DNA from 3 places in the Microbacterium sp. NPDC079356 genome. Region 2 is predicted to be linked to each of the others. Evidence: predicted binding sites of a transcription regulator. Region 2 holds the regulator's gene; each other region holds the start of a gene.

Region 1 (7,818 bases), on a different contig from region 2:
GTCGGCGATGCCGACGCGGACGTCCATCACGACCGCCCAGGCCTCGATGAGATCCTCGATGGTCTCCTCGTCGACGGCGGTGGCTCCCGTGCGCAGGTCGTGGAGGATCTCGTCGGTCTGGGCGCGGAAGGCGGTGAGCGTCGCCTCGTCGGCGGGGTTCTCGTCGACGTGCGCGGCGAGGATGACGCACCGGCTCTGCAGGCGGCCGTGCAGCAGGTCGCTCCCTCGACGCAGCGGTGCCCGCGCGGTGTCGACGGCGGTGGCGAGGGTGCGGGCCGCGGTGCGGAGGACGGCGGTGGCGCGTGCCTCCTCGGCGCGGGCCCGTCGGTAGGAGTCGACGGAGATGGCGATGGCGCTCGCGGCGAGCGGCAGGCCGAGCAGCGGGACGAGCCCGAGCGCGCCGACGTCGGGCAGGAGTGTGTAGGTCAGCCACATGATGCCCACGCCCGCGAGGGCCCACACGGCGAGGAACACGAGACCGCGGGGTGTCGCGGGCAGACGGCGCGCGCGACGGGTGACGGCGCCCGCGGCGAGGTCGAGGGCGGCGCTCGCCGCCAGGGCCGCGGCGGCCACGGACGGCCCGCCGTGGGCGAGGCCGAAGGGGAGGGTCGCGGCGACATAGGTCAGTCCGACGGTGAGGGGCGGCGTCGCGCTCAGTCGCGCGAGGAGCGGCACACCGCGGGGGACGTCGGTCGGGGTGAAATCGGGCTGATCGTCGGTCGGCCACTGCGTGAGTTCGTCGAGACGGTGGCTGGCCGACCGCACGCGGGTGGAGTAGTCGCGCACCGCGTCGTAGTCGACCGTGCCGGCGAGGAGGCGGTCGCGGTGCCGCGCGAGGTCGTCGGCCATCTGCGCGAGGATGCCCGAAACCTTCGTCCGCAGGTGGGCGGCCTCGGCCGTGCCCCCGCGCATGAGGGCGCTCGCCTGGCGCAGTCGTCGGGTCGTGGCCCGCAACTGTCGGTGGTAGGTCACGGCGACGGCGCAGACCGTGAAGAGGATGCCGGTGGTCACGATGTTCGTGGTGATCCGCGCCGTCCAGTTGCCGCCGGTGGTCAGGCCGAAGAGGCCCACGCTGATGGCGTCGTTGAGGAAGGGGCGGATCGCCGAGAGGCCGACCAGGGTTGCGATGACGACGGCGACCCGCTCGGCGGCGGACTTCGCGAGCCGGCGTTCGGCGTAAGCGGCGACGAGGCCGAGGAGGGCGAGCGGCACCCAGCCGATCGCGGCGACGGCGACGCCGCGCAGGTAGCCGTCGAAGGAGGGGATCCCGACGCTCGGCACGCTGAGGAACGTGCCGATGACGAACGACATGAGCAGCGACCAGCGTGTGAAGTACTCGCCGCTCGCGAACGGGCCCGACAGGACGGCGACGGCGAGGTCGGTGAGGCGGCGCCACCTCGACGGCACCTCTGTCCTCTCGCCCTGCACATGGGCAGCGTAGCGGCAGTCCGGTGTTCTCAGCGTGGGACGGTGGTCAGGTCGTCGCCGGTCCAGAACAGGACCGCGTCGGGGGTGATCGCGAGGGCTGCCGGGGTCGCGGCATCCGCTGTCACACAGGCGAGCGGGTCGGTGGCGGAGGTCAGCGACGTGAGCAGCAGGCCGTCGCAGTCCGGGGTGCAGGTCGCGGCGATGATCTCGCCGTCGAGGGTGTCGAGGGCGACGACGTCGGTTCCGGCGGCGAGGTAGCGCTCGGCCGGGGCGGGTGCCGTCACCGCCGGCGGGGCGCTCGCCGTCGGAGACGGGCTGTCGACGGGAAGGGATGCCACGGGCCGCGCGGCGCGCTCGGGATCCACTCCCTGCGTGCGCTGCAGAGCGAGCACGACCAGGCCGCCGACGCCTGCGGTCAGGGCGACGACGAGGACGGCGACGACGACGGAGGGCAAGGCGTCGCTTTCCATGACCCATCCCGATCGAATCAACGACTTCCCTCGCATCCATTGGGGTTACTCGGATGCCGAGCGCCTTGAGCTGAACATCAGGAGCCGGACTCGCAACCATCTCGGAAGCCTCCAATCTCTCTCGAGCAATCGCAGTCGACTCTCCGGATGGCTCGCGCAGAGGTCGGTGTCACCATGGCATGCGGTTATGGCCGTCATGTGACGCCTGTATGTCGACTGGGAAATGGACGTGGCCGCGGCGCGTCACACCAGGAGCTGAAGTTGGCGAAGCGTCATCCGATCGCGTAGTATCGAGTTTTGGTGCCTGCGCCCTGCTGGCCTCGCACCGCGAACGTGAGCCCTCCACTGGCGTGTTCGACCGGCATCCCGAGCGAACCACCCCGGAGTGGGATTCACGAACTTCTCCGTTCGAATCAATGAAAGCAGCACTACTGTGACGCGCACGTACACTCCCAAGGCTGGTGAGATCACCCGTGAGTGGGTGGTCATCGACGCATCCGACGTCGTCCTCGGCCGCCTCGCCTCGCACGCTGCCACGCTCCTGCGCGGCAAGCACAAGCCCACCTTCGCGAACCACGTCGACACCGGCGACTTCGTCATCATCATCAACGCCGACAAGGTGGCCCTCACCGGCCAGAAGCTCGAGCAGAAGAAGGCCTACCGCCACTCGGGTTACCCGGGCGGTCTCAAGTCGGTCACCTACGCCGAGCTCCTCGAGAAGAACCCGGTGCGCGCCGTTGAGAAGGCCGTCCGCGGCATGCTCCCCAAGAACAGCCTGGGTCGCCAGCAGCTGTCCAAGCTCAAGGTCTACGCCGGTGCCGAGCACCCGCACGCGGCCCAGCAGCCCACCACGTACACCTTCGACCAGGTCGCCCAGTAAGCGCCGCAGAGAAGAACAAGGATTATCTGATGGCGAAGATCGCTGACTCCCTCGACCAGACTCCCGAGAACTACTCGACCGAGACGCCGGCTGCCGCTGAGGCCGCCCCGGCTCGCCCCGTCCTCTCCGTCCCCGGCGCCGCTGTGGGCCGTCGCAAGCAGGCCATCGCCCGCGTGCGCCTGGTTCCCGGCTCGGGCACCATCACGGTGAACGGCCGCACGATCGAGGACTACTTCCCCAACAAGCTGCACCAGCAGCTCATCAACGACCCGTTCACGGTCCTCGGCCTCGCCGGTGGCTACGACGTGATCGCCCGCATCTCGGGTGGTGGCCCCTCGGGCCAGGCCGGCGCCCTGCGCCTCGGCATCGCGCGTGCCCTCAACGAGATCGACGCCGAGAACAACCGCCCGACCCTCAAGAAGGCCGGCTTCCTGTCGCGCGACGCTCGCGTCAAGGAGCGCAAGAAGGCTGGTCTCAAGAAGGCGCGCAAGGCTCCCCAGTACTCGAAGCGTTAATCCTTCGATGGCACTGTTCGGGACGGACGGTGTGCGGGGCCTCGCAAACGGCCCCCTCACCGCCGATCTCGCGCTCACCCTGGCCCAGGCGACCGCGGTCGTCCTGGGCCAGGGTCGTATCGCCGAAGCCCGCCGCCGCAGCGGACGCCGCCTCACCGCCGTCGTCGCACGCGACCCGCGGGTCTCGGGTCACTTCCTCAGTGCAGCCGTCGCCGCAGGACTCGCATCCTCCGGCGTCGACGTGCTCGATGCCGGCGTCCTGCCGACCCCGGCCGCCGCGTTCCTCGTGGGCGACATCGACGCCGACTTCGGCGTCATGATCTCGGCGTCGCACAACCCGGCACCCGACAACGGCATCAAGATCTTCGCCCGTGGCGGCGTCAAGCTCCCCGACGTGGTCGAGCAGCGCATCGAAGAAGCGATGGCCGGGCCCAAGCTCGCGCCCACCGGGGGAGCCGTCGGCCGCATCAGCCGCTTCGCCGACGCCGAAGACCGCTACGTCGTGCACCTCCTCGCATCCCTGCGCACCAGCCTGCGCGGCCTGCACGTCGTGCTCGACTGCGCCAACGGTGCCGCATCCGGCGTGTCACCCGAGACGTTCCGGGATGCCGGAGCGAAAGTCACCGTCATCGGCGCCGACCCCGACGGCCTCAACATCAACGAACGCGTCGGCTCCACCCACCTCGACGTGCTCACCGCCGAAGTCCTCCGCACCGGCGCCGACCTCGGCATCGCGCACGACGGCGACGCCGACCGCTGCCTCGCCGTCGACGCCGACGGTCGGATCATCGACGGCGACCAGATCATGGCGATCCTGGCCGTCTCGATGAAGGAGCGCGGCCTGCTGCAGGACGACACGCTCGTCGCGACCGTGATGAGCAATCTCGGACTCCACCGCGCGATGGCGGCCCACGGCATCCACCTCGAAACGACCGCCGTCGGCGATCGCTACGTCCTCGAGCGCATGAACGAAGGCGGCTTCTCGCTCGGCGGCGAGCAGAGCGGACACGTCATCATGAGCGACTACGCCACCACCGGCGACGGGCTGCTCACCGGCCTGCACCTCGCCGCAGAGGTCGCCCGTCAGCGCAAGCCGCTGTCGGAGCTCGCGAAGGTGATGACCGTGTTCCCGCAGGTGCTCATCAACGTGACGGGCGTCGAGCGGTCGCGGGCGACCGACCCCGACGTGGTCTCGGCCGTCGCGGAGGCAGAAGCCGAGCTCGGCGACGCGGGGCGCGTGCTGTTGCGGCCCTCGGGCACCGAGCCGCTCGTGCGCGTCATGGTCGAGGCAGCGTCGGAAGCCGACGCGCAGCGAGTCGCGGAGCAGCTTGCGGAGGTCGTGCGGGGCTGAGGCTGGTGTGCCCGCCGAGATCAGGGGGCGCGCGGCATTCCCGGCTTCTGGGCATGCCTCATCGTCGCCGCTTTCGTCATCGCCCCGATCACGACCGCACTCGTCACGGGACGCAGCTACCTCGACGTCATCTCGTTCGAGAACGTGAAGCACGTGCTGCAGAACGCGGGGCTGCGGATCTTCGACCACAGCATCGCCGGCACGCCCCTGAACGTGCCGCATCCGGGCTACTGGAACGGATCGCTCATGTCCGGGGCGCTGTCGATCCTGCTGACCCTGCCGCTCGCTGCGGCCAGCTGGTTCCTGCTCGAACGCCACGCGATGAAGCTGCGACCCGAGCGGCGCGTGCAGCGGAACGTGCAGACGGAGGCTGTGGCGGGGTAGGCGCCGGGTGCGGTGGTCTCGCGAGAAGGCGAGACGCTCGGATCAGCGGATCGCCTCGCCGCAACCGCATCGGCCGTCGCCGTGTGCGGCGATGTCCCGGAGCGCGGCCAGCACCGCGGCGTGCAACTCCTCCGGCGTCCATTCGGCGAGAGGGCGCGTTTGCACCCGCGCACCGACGATCCCGCAGGCCGAGCGCGGGATATTGCGCGTCTCATCGCCGATGTGCCCCACCCACCACGGGAAGACGGCGAGGTCGTTGCCGGACACCCGGAACCGCGCCACGCCCTCGCATCCTCACCGGCCAACTCGATCGCGAACGACTTGTGCTGTCGCCGCTCGCGGGTGACCACCGCGTTCGCAGGGCCTGCACGACGGTGGGCCAGTCGGTTATCCACAGATCGGGGAACACGTGTACGAATGTCGGAGGGGTGTGGCATCGTACAGATATGCCATTCGGGACGATGCTGCAAGAGAGTGTCGAGGGCCTCACCGCCCTCGATGCGCTCGACGTCGACACGTCTGACCTGGCGGCATCCGTCGGTCGTCTCGATGACGACACGGTGAGGACGCTCATCGCCCGCGCGGGGCGGGTGGCCCGTGAAATCGGTGTGCTGCAGGCGGTGCTCGCCGGTGTCGCGGCGCAGCGATCGAGCCGCGAGCGGGGCAGCGGTGGGCTCAGCGCCGAGACCGGGCATCGCACGCCGGTCGAGATGATCCAGGCGACCACCGGCATCACGCGCGCCGAGGCGACGCGCGCCGTGCGAGTGGGTGAGGCGCTGATGGGCGCGGGGGATGCCGGGTGGCACGGCGCGCTCGATCGACTCCTCTACGACGGGGCGCTGTCGTCGGCGCAGTACGGGGCGATCCTGACCGGGCTCGGCGATCCGCCGACGCCGGGAGCTGCGGCCGTGTGGGCCAGGGGAGCCGAACGGCTCGCCGGCGAGGCCGACCAGTGGTCGGTGGAACAACTCACCGCGCAGGCGCGCACACTGCGCGACATGCTCGACCCCGCCGGAGCCGAAGAGCGGTTCGCGCGGCGCTTCGAGCGCAGGGCGTTCCGGCTCTGGACCGACGGCGACGGGTTCTCCCGAGGATCGATGGTCTTCGACGACGAGATGGGGCCGTGGATGCGGAGCGTCCTCGACGCCGCCCTCCGCCCCCGCCGCGGCGGGCCCAGGTTCATGACCGACGCCGAACGCGCCGAGGCCGCCGCGCTCGTCGACGACGCGCGATCGAACGAACAGCTCTCGTACGACGTGCTCGTCGACGTCCTGCGCGCGGGCGCGCTCGCCACCGCGAAAGACGTGTTCGGAGCGCGTGAGCCCGGCGTGCGCGTCATCGTCACCGAGGCGCCCCGCGACGGCCTCGGGCGTCACGGAGCGACCGGGATCGTCGAGGACGGCGGCTCAGCCCTGCCCGGCTCGGTCGTCGACCGCGCGCACTGCACCGGCGGCCGCATCCGCATCGAGGTGGATGCCGCCGGCGCACCCCTCGCCGTCGGACGTGACGAGCGCCTGTTCACCCGCGCGCAGCGGGTCGCGCTCGCCGCCCGCGACGGGGGATGCCTCTGGCCCGGGTGCGAACGACCGCCGTCGTACTGCGAAGCGCACCACAGCGTGCCGTGGTCCGAGGGTGGGAGGACCGACACCGACGAGGGCGTGCTGCTCTGCCGGTTCCATCACCTGCTCCTGCACAACAACGGGTGGCGCATCGAGCGGGTCGAGGCCGGGTTCGTGCTGCACGCTCCGCTCGGCAGCGGGCGGGAGCCCGTGCCGCTCCGGTCGAAATCGCCGCTGCGGTGGCTGTGGGATCCGCCGCCCGACCGCGCGGGATGGCGCACCGCCGGGGTGCGGGCGCGGGCGTCGTGAGGTGCGTGTCGCGGCGCGCAGGTGCGGCGCGGGTTACGACCAGGTGTGGACCGGCTCGTTCGTGTGCATCGCTTCGCGGTACTCCAGAAGGGTGGCGCGCAGGGCGTCGGCACGTTCCATGCCGGTGCGGGCCCGCATCCGCTTCGCGAACCACTCCGCACCGTTCGTCTTCGTCGCGCAGCGCCCCTCGATGATCCCGAGATACCGGTCGCGCTCCGCAGTCGACACGCCCCACGCGTCCAGGCCCTGGGCGGCGAGCGGCAGCAGCGTGTCGCGCACCAACTCGGTCGCCGGCACGTGGCCCACACCCGGCCACGACAGCCGCGCGTCGATGCCGTCGCGCGCCGCCGAGAGGAAGCTCTCGCGCGCCGTCGCGAACGGCATCCGCGACCACACCGGCCGCTCATCCTCCGCGAGCGAACGCACCAGACCGAAGTAGAACGCCGCGTTCGCGACCGTGTCCGCCACCGTCGGCCCCGCCGCAAGGATCCGGTTCTCGACGCGAAGATGCGGCATCCCGTCGGCCACGTCGTACACCGGACGGTTCCACCGGTACACCGTCCCGTTGTGCAGCTTCAGCTCCGCCAGCGACGGCACCCCGCCCGCCTCGAGCACCTCCAGCGGATCCTCATCGTCGACGATCGGCAGCAGCGCAGGGAAATACCGCACGTTCTCCTCGAACAGATCGAACACCGACGTGATCCAGCGCTCGCCGAACCACACCCGCGGACGCACCCCCTGCGCCTTCAACTCCTCGCTGCGCGTGTCGGTCGCCTGCTCGAACAGCGGGATGCGGGACTCCCGCCACAGCTCCCGCCCCAGCAGGTACGGCGAGTTCGCGGCCACCGCCAGCTGCGCCCCCGCGATCGCCTGCGACGCGTTCCAATACGCCGCGAACTGCGCCGGCGACGTCTGCACATGG
Region 2 (7,818 bases):
GAGGTACGGCGGCAGTTCGCCCTCGGGGGCGGCGAAGTCCGGACTCGTCGGCGGGTGGTCGTAGGCGTGGACGCCGCCGTGCGGTCCGGGGACGGTCAGCGGGCGTACCGGCGGGATCCACTCCGCGCCCAGACCCGAGGGTGTGCCGCGGACGAGGCGCGCGCGTCCGTCCGGGGCGATCTCCCAGATGCCGGTGATCCCAGGGCCCGTCCCCGAGACGAGCGCGCGCGAGCCCGCCACGTCCTCGACGACGACGCGGGATCGTGCCGGCACGTCCGTCGCGGCGACGACGCCGTCCGCCCCGATGCGCACGACCTCGTCGGCGCCGTTCGTGCGGACGGCGACGAATCCGCCGTCGGCGAGCGGGGCGTACCACCGCACGCCGAGCACCCACAGGCCGCCGCCGGTGTCCGCGTCCGCGGGTGCGACCGGCACGGATCCCTCGGGCGATGCCGCGTCTTCGCGGCGGAGGTTCCACCGCCCCGTCGGGTCGTCGACGAAGACGAGGCGGCACGCGGCATCCCACTCCGGCTGCAGCGCGGCGGTCGCGCCCGACGTCACCGTCCGCCAGGTCGACACGAGGCCGTCGTCGAGCTCCGCGACGCGGACCTGCGTGCGGTCCCACGGCATGTCCGGGTGGTCCCACGCGACCCAGGCGAGCCGCCGGCCGTCGGGCGACAGGGCGGGCTGAGCGAGGAAGTCGCTCCTGCTGACGAGCTCACGCACCTCGCCGCCCGCGAGCGGGATCGCAACGATCGACCGGCGGGGGACGGGGGAGTCGTCGTGGACCTCGCGGACGGCCAGCAGGGTGCCCGCCTGCCAGCGCAGGCCGCCGTGGCGGGCGCGGTCGTCGACCGGGGTGAGGGCCTCGGGCTCGCCGCCGGGGCGCAGCATCCAGACGCGCTGGTCTGTCTTCTCGACGAAGAACAGACGGCCGTCGTCGGAGGTCGTCCACGACCCACCGCCGTACTCGTGCACGCGGGACCGGGCGCTCCAGGGCGCGGGCAGCACGTCGATCGCGGTGCCGTCGTCGGCCGCGCGGCGCACCGTCGTCCGGCCGCCCTCGTCGGGCAGGGACTCGCCCCACCAGATCTCGTCGCCGACGTACCGTGCGCCGTCGAACCGCGCGGCCGCGGCGGAGGCGTCGGCGGCGGACAGCGGCGAGATCCAGGAACCGTAGGGGGCGATCGTCGTCATGGCTCCACGGTACGCGGCGGCCGGATCGAAACCGGGCGTCACATGCCCGTCACGGCGCCGACCCGCGTGGCAGCATGAGGGCATCAACAGTGGCCCGGAACCCCGGGCCCGGAGCGACAGCCGAGCCCGGCACCCGCCCGCGATGTCCCCGCACCCGTGTGTGCGGTCCGCGGCCGCCAGGCCTTTCCGTCCCGTCTCCGGAGCACCGCCATGTCGATCATCCAGCCCCCGTCGGTCACGACGGTGCCGGTCTCGTTCGAGGTCTACCCGCCGCGCACCGACGCGTCCTACGCCGCCCTCTACGAGACGATCGACCGGCTCGCCGCCGTCGACCCCGCCTTCATCTCCGTCACCTACGGCGCCGGCGGCTCCGGCGGCGGTCGCTCCCTCGAGGTGCTCACGCACATCCTGCGCGAGACGCGCGTCGAGCCGTTGGCGCACCTGACCTGCATCGGCAGCTCGTACGCCGAGGCGACGGCCCTCATCCGCGAGTTCCTCGACGCCGGCATACGCTCCTTCCTGGCGCTGCGGGGGGATCCGCCGGCGGGAGCCGGAGAGGATGCGGCGGCGCTCGGCGACCTCGAGAGCGCGGCCCAGCTGGTGCAGCTCATCGACCGCGTGCAGGCCGAGACGTCCCCGTACACCGAGGAGCCCATCCCCGGCGTCCCGGGCGCCGCCCGCGTCGAGCGGCGGCCGAGCGTCGACATCGCCGTCGCCGCCTTCCCCAACGGCCACCCGCGCTCGCGGTACCCCGCCGAGCACATCGACGCCCTCCTCGCGAAGCAGGCCGCGGGGGCGACCCTCGCGATCACCCAGTTGTTCTTCCACGCCGACGATTACCTTGCCTTCGTCGCCCGCGCCCGCAGTGCCGGGGTCGAGATCCCGATCCTGCCGGGCATCATGCCGATCACCTCGCCCTCCCGACTGCGCCGTGTCATCGAGCTGACGGGCGAGCAGGTCCCCGGCACCCTCGCCGTCGACCTCGACGTCGAGCCCACCGCCGACGGTCGCCGCGAGATCGGTGTCCGATACGCCGCCGATCTCTGCCGGGCCGTCCTCGCGGGCGGTGCCCCCGGCATCCATCTCTACGCCTTCAACAATCACGACACCGTCCTCGCCACCCTGCGCGAGGCGGGCATCATCCCCGCGACAGAGGAGACCTCATGACCGCCTTCCCCGCCGGAACGATCCTCGGCTACCCCCGCATCGGCCGTCGCCGCGAACTCAAGCGCGCCGTCGAGGCCCACTGGAGCGGCGCGCTCGACGAGGCGGGACTCGAGTCCGTCGCCGCCGACCTGCGCCGGACCACCCGCGCCCGCCTCGCCGAGCTCGGGCTGGGTCGCGGTGACTCGTCGATCCCCGAGACGTTCTCCTTCTACGACCAGGTCCTCGACGTCGCCGCGGCCGTCGGCGCCCTTCCCGAGCGGTTCGCGCACCTGCGTGCGGAGGACGGGTCGGTGCCGCTGTCGGCCCTGTTCGCCGCCGCCCGCGGCGTGGGCGAGGCCGCGCCGCTGGAGATGACGAAGTGGTTCGACACGAACTACCACTACCTCGTGCCCGAGATCGGCCCCGATACGCGGTTCGCCCTCTCGAGCGATCGGTTCGCGCGGCAGGTGGCGGAGGCCGTCGCGGACGGATACGTCACCCGTCCGGTGCTCGTCGGCCCGGTCACCTTCCTCGCCCTCGCGAAGGGGACGGATGCCGCGGCCCCCGGCACGCGCCCGTTGGACCGGCTCGACGACCTGCTGCCCGTGTACGTCGAGCTGCTCGCCGCTCTCCGCGACGCAGGGGCGCACTGGGTGCAGATCGACGAGCCGGCCCTCGTGAGCCAGTCGCTCGGGTACTCGGACGACGAGCTCGCGACCGCCGCCGCCCGCTCACTCGACGTCCTCACCGCCTCCGGCGACCGTCCCGAGATCCTGGTCGCCGCCGGATACGGCGCGCTCTCCGCGCCCGCCTGGCGCGCGATCGCCGCCTCCGCCGCCGAGGGCCTCGCGATCGACCTCACCCGCGGCGGCGTGCCGTCGCCCGTCGCGGGACTCGACGACAAGGTGATCGTCGCGGGCGTCGTCGACGGCCGGAACGTCTGGCGGGGCGACCTCGCCGGCGCGGCGGACGTGCTCGACGCGGTCGGCGGCCTCGGCGCCGCGGCCGTCGCGGTCGGCACCTCGACGTCGCTGCAGCACGTGCCGCACGACCTCGCCGACGAGCCCGACCTCGATCCCCGCCTCGTGTCCTGGCTCGCCTTCGCCGATCAGAAGGTCTCCCAGGTGACGACCCTGGCACGCGGGCTCGCCGATGGTCGCGACGCGATCGCCGGGGAGTTGGATGCCGCGACGGCCGCCCTCGCCGACCGCCGCTCGGCGCCCGGGGTCCGCGACGGCGCCGTCCGCGCCCGTGCCGGCGGGCTCACCCCGGCAGACCGATCCCGCACCCCGTTCGAGGTGCGTGCCGCCGCACAGGACGCGGTGCTGGGTCTGCCGGCGCTCCCGACGACCACGATCGGATCCTTCCCGCAGACCGCCGAGATCCGCCGGGCGCGCGCCCGCGCGACGCGCGGCGAGATCGACGAGGCGACCTACGAAGGGTTCCTCCGCGACGAGATCGCGCGCGTCATCGCTCTGCAGGAGGACATCGGGCTCGACGTCCTCGTGCACGGCGAGCCCGAGCGCAACGACATGGTGCAGTACTTCGCCGAGAACCTCGACGGGTTCGCGGTCACCCGCAACGGGTGGGTGCAGTCCTACGGCTCCCGCGCGACGCGCCCGTCGATCCTGTGGGGGGACGTCTCGCGCCCCGCACCCATCACGGTGCCGTGGGCGGCCTACGCGCAGTCGCTGTCCGCCGCGCCCGTCAAGGGCATGCTGACCGGACCCGTCACGATCCTCGCCTGGTCCTTCGTCCGCGACGACCAGCCGCTCGGCGAGACGGCCGACCAGGTCGCCCTCGCACTCCGCGACGAGATCGCCGACCTCGAGCGGGCGGGCATCGCGATCGTGCAGGTCGACGAGCCGGCGCTCCGGGAGCTCCTGCCGCTGCGGACCGCCGACCAGCCGGCGTACCTCGACTGGTCGGTCGGGTCCTTCCGGCTCGCCACTGCGGGCGCCGCCGACGAGACCCAGATCCACACGCACCTCTGCTACTCCGAGTTCGGGGTCGTGATCGACGCGATCGCGGCGCTCGATGCCGACGTCACGTCGATCGAGGCCGCCCGCAGTCGGGGCGAGGTCATCTCGGAGGTCGCGGCATCCGGATTCGCCCACGGCATCGGACCGGGCGTCTACGACATCCACTCGCCGCGCGTGCCGTCCGTCGACGAGGTGTCGTCGCTGCTCGAGCGCGCCGTCGCGGAGCTCGACGTCCGTCGCCTGTGGGTGAACCCGGACTGCGGTCTGAAGACGCGCGGGTACGACGAGACGGTCGCCTCCCTCCGCCACATCGTCGCGGCGGCTCGCGCGGTCCGCGCCGAGGTGGGCGCCGGGGTCTGAGGCCGCAACGAAGAGAGGGGATGCCGCCCGGCATCCCCTCTCTTCGCGTGCGCGCCGTCACACGGCGCGCAGGACCGCGACGACCTTGCCCAGGACGACCGCGTCGTCGCCGAGGATCGGCTCGAAGGCCGAGTTGCGGGGGAGCAGCCACGTGTGACCGTCGCGCTGGCGGAAGGTCTTCACCGTCGCCTCGCCGTCGAGCATGGCGGCGACGATCTCGCCGTTGTCGGCGGTGGCCTGCGAGCGGACGACGACCCAGTCGCCGTCGCAGATCGCGGCGTCGATCATCGAGTCGCCCGAGACCTTCAGCATGAACAGTTCGCCCTTGCCGACGAGCTGACGGGGGAGGGGGAAGATCTCCTCGACCTGCTGGTCGGCGGTGATGGGGACGCCGGCGGCGATCCGGCCGACCAGCGGCACCATCGCGGCGTCGCCGACGCTCGGGGCGACGTCCGCAGGGTTCTCGCCCGCCGAGCCCGGCAGATCGATGAGGACCTCCATGGCGCGCGTCTTGCCGGGGTCGCGACGGAGGTAGCCGCTCAGCTCGAGCTGGTTGAGCTGATGGGTGACGCTCGAGAGCGACTTGAGGCCGACGGCGTCGCCGATCTCGCGCATGCTCGGCGGGTATCCGTGACGGGCGATGGAGCGCTGGATCACCTCGAGGATGGCGAGCTGCTTGTCGCTCAGGCTCTTGCGCCGACGCGTCTGCGGCTTGTCGCTCATGTCGTTCCTTTCGTCACCCCGGGGTCCCTCCGGGAGCACTCGCCTTCGAATGTCGGAGGTTGGTGATGGGCTCTGGTCATCGAAACCGTATCCGGTGTCGATCGGATCGTCCCGTAGCCGACCGCGTGTCGTCTTCGATCGATCTGCGGAGAACCGCACCCTTGACAGTCGACGAACTTCGAAGATAGATTCGGAAGAGAACTTCGCACCCGTCCGTCCCGGCCGACGGGCGGGGGCGAAGATCTCATCTGACCGGGGTCACCCCGAGGAGGACACCATGAACTCGATCACCGCGACCACCAGCACCGCGATCACCATCACCACCGCGACTGCGCCTGTCGTGCGCACGCGCCTTCGGATGACCACGCGAGGTCGCCGTGTCCTCGCCACGCTCGCCGCACTGCCCGTGGTCGTCGCTCTGGGCGTCGGCATCCTCTCCAGCGGGGGTGCTCTCGCGAGCGGCGACGCGGGGGCGTCCGCGGGGTCTTTCGACACCGTGACCGTGATGCCCGGCGAATCGCTGTGGAGCATCGCGCAGGACATCGCGCCCGACAGCGACCCGCGCGACGTCATCGACGCGATCGTCCGCCTCAACGCGCTGTCGTCCTCCGCGGTGGACGCCGGTCAGTCGATCGCGATCCCGGCCACCTACTCGGCGCAGGCGGGCGAGTAAGGCCGCGCCACGTCCTACGATGGCGGGGTGAGTGCCAGTCTCGACGACCTCCCCCTCCGCGACGACCTGCGCGGCAAGATCCCCTACGGCGCCCCGCAGGCGTCGCTGCCCGTGACGCTCAACGTCAACGAGAACACCCACCCGGTTCCCGAAGAGGTCGCGGACGACATCCTCGACGGCATCGCGCAGGCGCTGCGCGACATCAACCGCTACCCCGACCGTGAGTTCACGGCTCTGCGCGAGGGGTTCGCGGATTACCTGGGCCACGGTCTCGAACCGGATCAGATCTGGGCGGCCAACGGGTCGAACGAGGTCCTCCAGCACATCCTGCAGGCGTTCGGTGGGCCGGGGCGCTCGGCCTTCGGGTTCGCGCCGACGTACTCCATGTACCCGTTGCTCACGGGCGCCACGGGCGCCACCTACGTGAGCGGTACGCGCGGCGACGACTTCACCCTGTCCGCAGCGGATGCCGCCGAGCAGATAGAACGCGCGCAGCCGGACGTGGTCTTCCTCTGCACACCGAACAACCCCACCGGCACGCCGCTGTCGCTCGAGGTCATCGAGGCCGTCTACGAGGCCTCCCGGGGCATCGTGATCGTCGACGAGGCGTACCAGGAGTTCGCCCCGCGCGACGAGCCGTCCGCGCTCACGCTGCTTCACGACCGCGAGCGTCTCGTCGTGTCGCGCACGATGAGCAAGGCCTTCGCCTTCGCCGGGGCGCGCGTGGGCTACCTCGCCGCCGATCCCGCGCTCATCGACGCGCTCCGCCTGGTGCGCCTGCCGTATCACCTCAGCGCACTCACCCAGGCCGCGGCCACGGCCGCCCTCCGCCACGCCCCGACGATGCTCCGCATGGTCGATGACATCGTCGCGCAGCGCGACCGCATCTCGGCGACCCTGTCGGCGCTCGGGTACTCGCCGTACGAGAGCTGGTCCAATTTCGTCCTCTTCGGGGGCGTGGACGACCCGGCGGCGACCTGGCAGGGTCTCTACGACCGCGGCGTCCTCATCCGCGACGTCGGCCTGCCGCACACCCTCCGCGTCACGGCGGGCAGCGAAGAGGAGTCGACGGCGTTCCTCGAGGCGCTCGCCTCCCTCTGAGCCGACTCCGTCACGGGCGCGGTCGGCCCATCATGCCTCGGTAGACTCGGGGCATGAGCACCCCTGCGCCCCGCACCGCCTCCGTCCGGCGGGCGACCAGCGAGTCGACCATCGAGCTCGAGCTCGACCTCGACGGCACCGGTCGGAGCACGATCGACACGACCGTGCCGTTCTTCGACCACCTGCTCACGGCGTTCGCGAAGCACTCGCTCACAGACCTGACGGTCCGCGCGGCGGGCGACACCCACATCGACGCGCACCACACCGTCGAGGACACGGCCATCGTGCTCGGCCAGGCGATCCGTCAGGCACTGGGCGACAAGTCCGGCATCTCGCGGTACGGCGATGCGCTCGTGCCGCTCGACGAGGCGCTGGCGCAGGCGGTCGTCGACATCAGCGGCCGGCCCTACCTCGTCCACTCCGGTGAGCCGGCGGGCTACGAGTTCCACCTGATCGGCGGCCACTTCACCGGCTCGCTCGTGCGCCACACCTTCGAGACGATCGCCTTCCACGCCGGCCTGACCATGCACGTGACCCTCGTCGCCGGCCGCGATCCGCACCACATCGCCGAGGCGGAGTACAAGGCCTTCGCCCGCGCGTTCCGCCAGGCGAAGGCGCTCGATCCCCTCGTCGCCG
Region 3 (7,818 bases), on a different contig from region 2:
CCCGACCTCTACAGCTTCGAGACGACGCTCGTCGCGAAGTGATCGCCGTCACGGGGTGACTGGGAGCCGATCCCGGTGCTGCGTGATCGAGGAGTAGCCATGAGGCGTCGGCTGACCGTCGGGACCGAGGGCGACGAAGACGATGCGTTCGATCGCGCGGATCCGCGCGGCTGTCACCATGTTCCGGACTTCGGCTCGCATCGTGATGGAGGTCCGCCCGAACGCCGTGGCCTGGATGCCGAGTTCCACGAGATCGCCCTGGACCGCTGAGCTGACGAACTCGATCTCGGACATGTACTTCGTCACGGCACGGTGGTTGCCCACCTGGAGGATCGCGTAGATCGCCGCCTCCTCGTCGATCCACCGCAGCAGGCTGCCGCCGAACAGCGTCCCGTGGGCATTGAGATCCTCCGGGCGGACCCACCTGCGAGACCGGAAATCCACGCTTCCACTGTCGTCCATCTTTGTCCTAACAAATAGATGGATCGATCGTAGGGGACGTGGCGCCGCGGCGTCCAGCCGCCCCGCGGGCCGTCTCGGCGAAGGCCGCGAACGCGACGTCGTGCGCGCCGACGAGGGCCGGACGGATGTTGGGGTCGAAGGTGACGATGTTCGCCCCCGCCGAGGCGAGGATGTCACGGACGCTGCCGGCACCGGGCTCGAGGAAGGCTGCGATCGAACCCGTGTGCAGGATGCGGGCGGAGAGACCCTCGATGCTCGGGAGCCGGTCCCACACGATGTCGAAGTCGTACGTCGCCGAACCGTCCTCCGCCAGGTGCGCGACGGCGGTGGAGGTCCGCGGCAGGCTGGTCGACGCCGAGAGCAGCCGGACGCCGGACGCCTCCAGGTGCTCCGTGATGGTTCGGCCGCGCGCATCGGGCCCGATCTGCGTCAGCAGCGCGACATCGACGCCGCGCCGCGCGAGACCGAGCGCCACGTTCGCGGGGCTGCCGCCGACGCTCTCGCGCGCACCGTCCGGCGTCGCCACCACGTCCATCAGCGCTTCGCCCACGACGAGCACGTCAAGGGATTCCATCGTTCTGCCTCCTCGTGGCCGCGACGCGGCAAACGCCCTCACCATACCGCTCGGCGCGTGACGCACATCCCGCACACAGACGAGGTCCCGATCAAGCCGAGAAATGCGGTGGCGTTTCCGGCCCGATCGGGACCTCGGATGCGGTCAGCGCTTGCCGGCGATCTGGCGCGAGACGATGTCGCGCATGATCTCGTTCGTGCCGCCGTAGATGCGGTGGACGCGAGCGTCGAGGAAGGCGCGGGCGATCGGATACTCCGTGATGTAGCCGTAGCCGCCGTGGAGCTGCACGCCCGCGTCGAGCACCTCCCATTCGCGCTCGGTCGCCCAGAACTTCACCTTGGCGGCCTCCTCGGGCGACAGCCTGCCCTCACCGTAGAGCGCGATCGCGCGGTCGATGTATGCCCACATCACGTCGACGGTCGTGACGAGGTCGGCAAGCGTGAAGCGGGTGTTCTGGAAGTCGATGATCCGCTCGCCGAAGGCCTCGCGGTCCTTCGTGTAGGCGATCGTCCACTCGACGCCGGCCTGCGCGGCGGCAGCCGCGGCGACGCCGATTGACAGTCGCTCGAGCGGGAGGTTCATCATCAGCTGGATGAAGCCCTTGCCCTCTTCGCCGCCGATGAGGTTCGCGTCGGGGACGAAGACGTCGGTGAAGCTCAGCTCGGCCGTGTCGTGGCCGTGGAAGCCCATTTTGTGCAGCTTCTTGCCGTGGTCGAACCCGGCCATGCCGCTTTCGAGCAGCAGCAGCGAGAACGCGTCGGGGCGGTTGCCCTCTCCCGTCTTCACGAACACGACGAAGATGTCGGCGGTGGCGCCCGACGAGATGAAGGTCTTCGCGCCGTTGACGATGTAGCCGCCGTCGGTCTTCTTCGCGGTCGTCGAGATGCCGCGCAGGTCCGATCCCGCACCGGGCTCGGTCATCGCGAGCGCACCGATGATCTCACCGGTCGCCATGCGGGGGAGCCAGGTCTCCTTCTGCTCCTGCGTGCCCATGTGCACGAGGTAGGGCACGGCCAGGTCGTCCTGGATGCCGAAGGCGCCGGCGAGCGATCCCGCACCGGCCCGGATGACCTCTTCATTGACGATCGTGCGGAAGCGGTAGTCCTGCAGCATCCCCGCGCCGCCGAACTCCTCCGGCACGCTGAGCCCGATCACACCGGCCTCGCCGGCCGCGCGCATCGTCGCCCGGTCGATCTCGCCGGCGGCATCCCACTGTTCGCGCTTCTCGTTGGTGACGTAGCGCTTGATGAACTCCCTGACGACGTCGCGGAACGCTTCGTGGTCCTCGTCGTAGATGTTCCGCTCCATGTGCGGACCCCCTTCGTGTCGGCGCGACGCTGCGCTCGTGGGCGGCGTCGCCACCCTCCACTGTACGCGCGCCGTGGGATCGGATGCCAGGGTGAGCGCGACTGAGTTCCGCGGCGAGCCTCAGCCGTAGTCGGGGGCGGGCTCGAGCCCGAAGAACTCCTCGAGGGTGTGGAAGCCGCCGTCGGCGTAGGCGCCGGCCAACTCCCGACCGATGAACCGCAGGTGCCACGGCTCGGCGGAGTAGCCCGTCGTCGCGGTGCGTCCCTCCTCGTAGCGGACGATGAAGCCGTACCGCCAGGCGTTCTCGGCGATCCAGTCCGACTGCGGGGTGCCGCCGAAGCCGTCATGGTCGCCGCATCCGGAGTCGCATGCCACGACGTCCACGGCGAGTCCCGTCTGGTGCTCGCTGTGGCCGGGGCGTGCGCTCCGGAGGTCGGCGGCCGCCTTGCCGCGCATCGAGACGTAGCGGTTGTACGTGTCGACCTGGAAGTCGTAGGGGCGGAACCCGCTGCTCACCCCGATCGTGCCCGCCGCGGCCCGCACGTCGGCCGAGAGCTCGTCGAGCGCCGCCGCCGTCTCGTCGAGCAGCCACCCGCCCGCCACGATCCGGGTGTCCTGCGGACGCGCCTGCGGTGTGGGCCAGTGGTCGATCGGATCGAGGGGATGCCGCTTGTTCGCGACCACCCAGAGGCGCCCCGCCTCGTGCAGGTCGACGCAGGGGGCCGCGCCGTCGGCGATCGCCGCGCGGAACGGTTCGGCGCCGCCGAACGCGGCGATCACGTCGCGGTCGGAACCGTTCTCGAGCGCCGCGGTCACGGCATCCGTCTCGCACAAGGCCGGCTCGGCCTCGGGGGTCTCCGGCGTCGGCGTCGGTGTGCTCGTCGGCGCGGACGAGGGCGGAGCGGGGGTGGATGCCGGTTCGGCCACGGCGTCGTCGGGGGCGAGGGCGCGCGGGAGGACGACGACGAGGGCGATGATGAGCGTCGCGACGAGGGCGAGCAGGACGACCGCGCGGCGCTGACGTCGCCAACGGAGCACCCGCCGCCTCGCGGCGCTCCTCGACTCTGACACGTGACCATTGTCCCAGGCCGGAGAGTGCGTCCTCGATGTTCTACTCTCTAGGCCGCGGCATTGACTCGTCCCTCGCATATGTGTTCGACTGAGGAGATGCGGTGGCAGGGGCAGGACATCTCGACGGTCGATGAGGCCGCCCTGCCCGGGCTCGAGTCGATGGGCGGTCTCGTCCGCTCGGTGACGACGCCGGAGTTCGCCGGGATGACGTTCCACGAGGTGGTCGCGAAGTCCGCGCTAAACCACGTGCCGAGCGGTTCCGCGATGCCGTTCTCGTGGACCGTGAACCCCTATCGGGGGTGCTCGCATGCGTGCACGTACTGCCTGGATCCCGAGACCCTGGTCATGACGGCTGAGGGTCGACACAAGCGGCTCGGGGACGTGCGCGTCGGCGAGGACGTGATGGGGACGCGCGTGGACGGTGCCTACCGGCGCTACGTCCCCACGACGGTGCGCGCTGTCTGGCCCACCCGGAAAGCGGCCTACCGGATCACCCTTGCCGACGGGACGGAGATCATCGCGAGTGGCGATCATCGGTTCCTGACCGAGCGCGGATGGAAGCACGTGACGGGGACGACATCGGGCGCCGGCCGTCGTCCGCATCTGACCACGGGGAATCGTCTGCAGGGGTTCGGGATGGGCGCCCCGCGCGGGCAGAGCGCTTTCGTCGCCGAGCCGGACTTCGAACGGGGATACCTCAGCGGGATGATCCGCGGCGACGGAATGATCTTCCACGGCACGTACACCGACGCGAAGCGGGCCCGGGTGATCCACCGATTCCGCCTCGCGTTGGCGGATGTCGACGCGTTGGACCGGACTCGGCGCTTCCTGGAGCGGGCAGGAGTTCTCACGCGCGAGCGAGCGTTCACTCCGGCGACGGACGTGCGGCGGCCGATGACGGCGATCCACACGGCAAGACAGGCCGATGTCGAAACGATCGAGACGCTGATCGTCGAACCCACCGCACCCTCGTCCGCCTGGAGGGCGGGATTCCTGTCCGGCATCTTCGATGCGGAGGGTTCGTGCTCGCGCGGCATCCTCCGCATCGTCAACACGGACGAGCGGCTGCTCGAGACGGTGTCGACCTCGCTCGACCACTTCGGGATCAGCTTCATCCGAGAGCCCGTGCGGCCCAATGGGCTGAGGGCGATCCGCGTGACCGGCGGGCTGCCCTCGCGGGATCGGTTCTTCCGGATCACCAGCCCCGCCATCACTCGGAAACTGTCGATCGTGGGCGCGGCCGTGAAGACCGCGACCGATCTGACGGTGATCTCGATCGAGGACGTCGGTGAACGCGATCTCGTCGACATCTCCACGGACACCGAGGACTTCATCGCCGCCGGGGTGGTCAGCCACAATTGCTTCGCCCGCAACACGCACACCTACCTCGACCTCGACGCCGGGGCCGACTTCGACTCGCAGATCGTCGTGAAGGTCAATGTGGCGGAGGTGCTCGCGCGGGAGCTCGCCAAGCCGTCGTGGCGGCGCGAACCGGTCGCCCTCGGTACGAACACCGATCCGTACCAGCGGGCCGAGGGCCGCTATCGGCTGATGCCGGGCATCATCGACGCCCTCGCCTCGAGCGGCACGCCGTTCTCGATCCTCACGAAGGGCACGCTGCTGCGCCGCGACCTGCCGCAGCTGACGGATGCCGCGACCCGCGTCCCGATCCACATCGCCATGTCGATCGCGATCCCCCACGAACCGTTGCGCCAACTCCTCGAGCCGGGCGCGCCGTCGTTCCAGGCACGGCTCGACACCGTGAAGGCCGCGACGGATGCCGGCTTCTCGGTGACCGTGTTCCTCATGCCGATCGTGCCGCACCTGACCGACGGGATCGACGTGCTCGACGACGCGATCGCGCGGATCGCGGCATCCGGTGCGCGCCGGGTCGTCTTCGGCGCCCTGCACCTGCGACCGGGCGCGAAGGAGTGGTTCTGGCAGTGGCTGGAACGCGAGTGCCCGGACCTCGTGCCGGCCTACCGCGGCCTGTACCCGGGCGTCTCGGTCTCGGCGCCGAAGGGATACCGCTCCTGGCTGTCCGCGCGGGTGCGTCCGCTGCTGCGTAAGCACGGACTGCACGGCAGGCTCGAAGAGGAGGACACTCCCCCGCGCGGGCTCGGCCCGGTGCGGACCACGGGTCCGGTCATGAAGGCGGCGACGCGCGAGCAGGCGGCAGCGATGCTCTTCTGACTCAGTCGTCGGGGATGAGGCGCTTGCCGAGGACGGAGGTCGCGTCGCGGGCGTAGCCGATGCCGTCGTAGAACTCCGCGACCGCGTCGTTGCCCTCGCGGACCATGAGCATCACCTTCGGGCAGCCGAGCGCTTCGAGCCGTCGCTCCGCCTCGGCCACCAGCATCCGCCCGATCCCCTCGCCGCGCCGGTCGGAAGCCGATGCGAGGTAGTACAACCAGCCGCGGTGCCCGTCGTACCCGGCCATGACCGAGCCGACGACACGGTCGCCGTCCGCCGCGACCAGAAGGAGGTCGGGCCAGACGGCGCGGGCACGCGCGATGTCGCGGTGCGGGTCGTTCCAGGGGCGGGTCAGGCCGGCGTCGTGCCACAGGGACACGACCGCGTCGACGTCGGGATCACCGAGCGGGCGGATGACGAGCGGCATCCGCCCACCCTAGTGACACCGCTCAGGCGTCGACGTTCGCGGCCTGACGACCCGTGATCTCCTCGAGCACGTCGTCGCCGATGCGCGCCTCGTCGAAGGGCGCATCGATCTCTGCGCGCTCGAGCATCTCGGTCATGCGCCGACGACGCTGACGCGTGATCAGCGTGACGACCGTGCCCGCGCGGCCCGCGCGACCGGTGCGGCCCGAGCGGTGCGTGTACGTCTTGTACTCGTCGGGAGCGTCAGCCTGGACGACCAGGTCGATGTCGTCGACGTGGATGCCGCGCGCCGCGACGTCGGTCGCGACGAGCACGTTCACCTTGCCGTCGGTCAGACGCTGCAGGTTGCGGGTGCGCTTGGCCTGGTTGAGGTCGCCGTGGAGGGCGACGGCGGCGATCCCGGCATCCTCGAACTGCTCGACGAGCATCTCGGAGTACGCACGGGTCCGCGTGAAGACGAGCGTCTTGCCGTCGCGGTCGACAAGCGAGGTGAGGATCTCGGCCTTGTCGCGGTGGTCGATCACGAGGACGCGGTGGTCGATGGTGCTGGTCTCCTGCGTCTCGCCGGCGACCTCGTAGACGGCCGGGTCCACGAGGAACTCGTCGACCAGAGCAGCGACCTCGCGGTCGAGCGTGGCGGAGAAGAGCAGCTTCTGCGCGTCGTCCTGCACGAGGCGGAGGATCCGCTGCATCGGCTCGAGGAAGCCCAGCTCGCTCATGTGGTCGGCCTCGTCGAGGACGACGATCCCGACCTCGGACAGGTCGAGCTTGCCCTGCTTCTCGAGGTCCTCGATGCGGCCCGGGGTGCCGATGACGATGTCGACGCCCTTCTTGAGCGCGCCGACCTGGCGGCCCTGCGGGACGCCGCCGTAGACCTGTGTCGTGAAGAGGCCGACGCTCTGCGCGAGCTCCTGCACGGTGCGGTCGATCTGCAGCGCGAGCTCGCGCGTCGGCGCGAGGATCAGCGCCTGCGGCGAACGGCCCCACGCGCGGCGCTTGCCGGCCTGGCCGCGCAGCACACGCTCGACGAGCGGAGCGCCGAAGGCGATCGTCTTGCCCGAGCCGGTGCGGCCACGGGCGAGGACGTCACGGCCCTCGAGGATCGGACGGACGGTGGCCGCCTGGATCGGGAACGGGCTCGTGGCGCCGAGACCTTCGAGGGTGCGCACGATGTTCTGGCCGAGCCCGAGGTCGGCGAACGACGCCTGCTCGACGGATGCGGCATCCACCGCTTCGGCCTGGAGACGCTCGTGGACGACGTCGACGTGCTCCTGGTGTGCCTTCGACTTCTCGGCGGCGTTCTCCCCACGGCCACTCCCCGCGCCGCTGCCGCGCCGCGCGGAGCCTCCGGCCGCGTGGGCCCAGTCCGACCGGTTCGCGCGTTCGTCGCGGCGGGGCCGGTCGTCGCGACGCGGCCGGTCATCGAACGAGCGCGCGGTGCGGTCGGCGCGGTCGAAGCGCGGGCGCTCGGGACGGCCAGTACCGCGGAAATCGCGTGCGTCACGGCCGTTTCCGGCGTCACGAGGGGCGCGGCGGTCGAAATCTCCGCGGTCGTTGCCACGGTCGGCGCGGTCGAAGCGGGGGCGCTCGGTCCGGTCGAACCGCGCACGATCGTCGCGCTCGGGGCGGCCGTAACCGCGGACATCCTGCCCATCCCGACGCGAATCGGCCCCACGGGGGCCCCGACGATCGAAATCTCCGCGGTCGTTGCCTCGCTCGCGGTCGAAGCGCGGGCGCTCGCCACCGGCGCGGTCGAAACGCGGGCGCTCGCCACCGGCGCGGTC

Evidence for each region. The regulator LexA, encoded in region 2, represses DNA repair genes until DNA is damaged. The targets are predictions, from matches to a motif close to TCGAACANNTGTTCGA.
Region 1: a site for LexA is predicted at 5,430-5,445, ahead of ACPEH0_RS12425 (HNH endonuclease signature motif containing protein). Genes of this name have one in related genera too.
Region 3: a site for LexA is predicted at 3,488-3,503, ahead of ACPEH0_RS08225 (intein-containing Rv2578c family radical SAM protein). Genes of this name have one in related genera too.

Annotation. Positions count from the first base shown of each region.
Region 1 covers NZ_JBMWDN010000005.1:153,961-161,778, forward strand. The annotation lists gene ACPEH0_RS12390 (hypothetical protein) at 1-1,407, opposite strand, end outside; gene ACPEH0_RS12395 (hypothetical protein) at 1,458-1,898, opposite strand; gene rplM (50S ribosomal protein L13) at 2,332-2,778, shown strand; gene rpsI (30S ribosomal protein S9) at 2,808-3,293, shown strand; gene glmM (phosphoglucosamine mutase) at 3,301-4,644, shown strand; gene ACPEH0_RS12415 (hypothetical protein) at 4,789-5,028, shown strand; gene ACPEH0_RS12420 (hypothetical protein) at 5,071-5,310, opposite strand; gene ACPEH0_RS12425 (HNH endonuclease signature motif containing protein) at 5,490-6,896, shown strand; gene ACPEH0_RS12430 (glutamate--cysteine ligase) at 6,930-7,818, opposite strand, start outside.
Region 2 covers NZ_JBMWDN010000006.1:100,377-108,194, forward strand. The annotation lists gene ACPEH0_RS13120 (prolyl oligopeptidase family serine peptidase) at 1-1,197, opposite strand, end outside; gene ACPEH0_RS13125 (methylenetetrahydrofolate reductase) at 1,408-2,364, shown strand; gene metE (5-methyltetrahydropteroyltriglutamate--homocysteine S-methyltransferase) at 2,361-4,685, shown strand; gene lexA (transcriptional repressor LexA) at 4,743-5,408, opposite strand; gene ACPEH0_RS13140 (LysM peptidoglycan-binding domain-containing protein) at 5,686-6,081, shown strand; gene ACPEH0_RS13145 (histidinol-phosphate transaminase) at 6,109-7,182, shown strand; gene hisB (imidazoleglycerol-phosphate dehydratase HisB) at 7,236-7,818, shown strand, end outside.
Region 3 covers NZ_JBMWDN010000002.1:724,297-732,114, forward strand. The annotation lists gene ACPEH0_RS08200 (GntR family transcriptional regulator) at 1-42, shown strand, start outside; gene ACPEH0_RS08205 (acyl-CoA thioesterase) at 49-462, opposite strand; gene ACPEH0_RS08210 (PfkB family carbohydrate kinase) at 470-1,036, opposite strand; gene ACPEH0_RS08215 (acyl-CoA dehydrogenase family protein) at 1,181-2,344, opposite strand; gene ACPEH0_RS08220 (M15 family metallopeptidase) at 2,465-3,382, opposite strand; gene ACPEH0_RS08225 (intein-containing Rv2578c family radical SAM protein) at 3,512-5,608, shown strand; gene ACPEH0_RS08230 (GNAT family acetyltransferase) at 5,610-6,035, opposite strand; gene ACPEH0_RS08235 (DEAD/DEAH box helicase) at 6,058-7,818, opposite strand, start outside.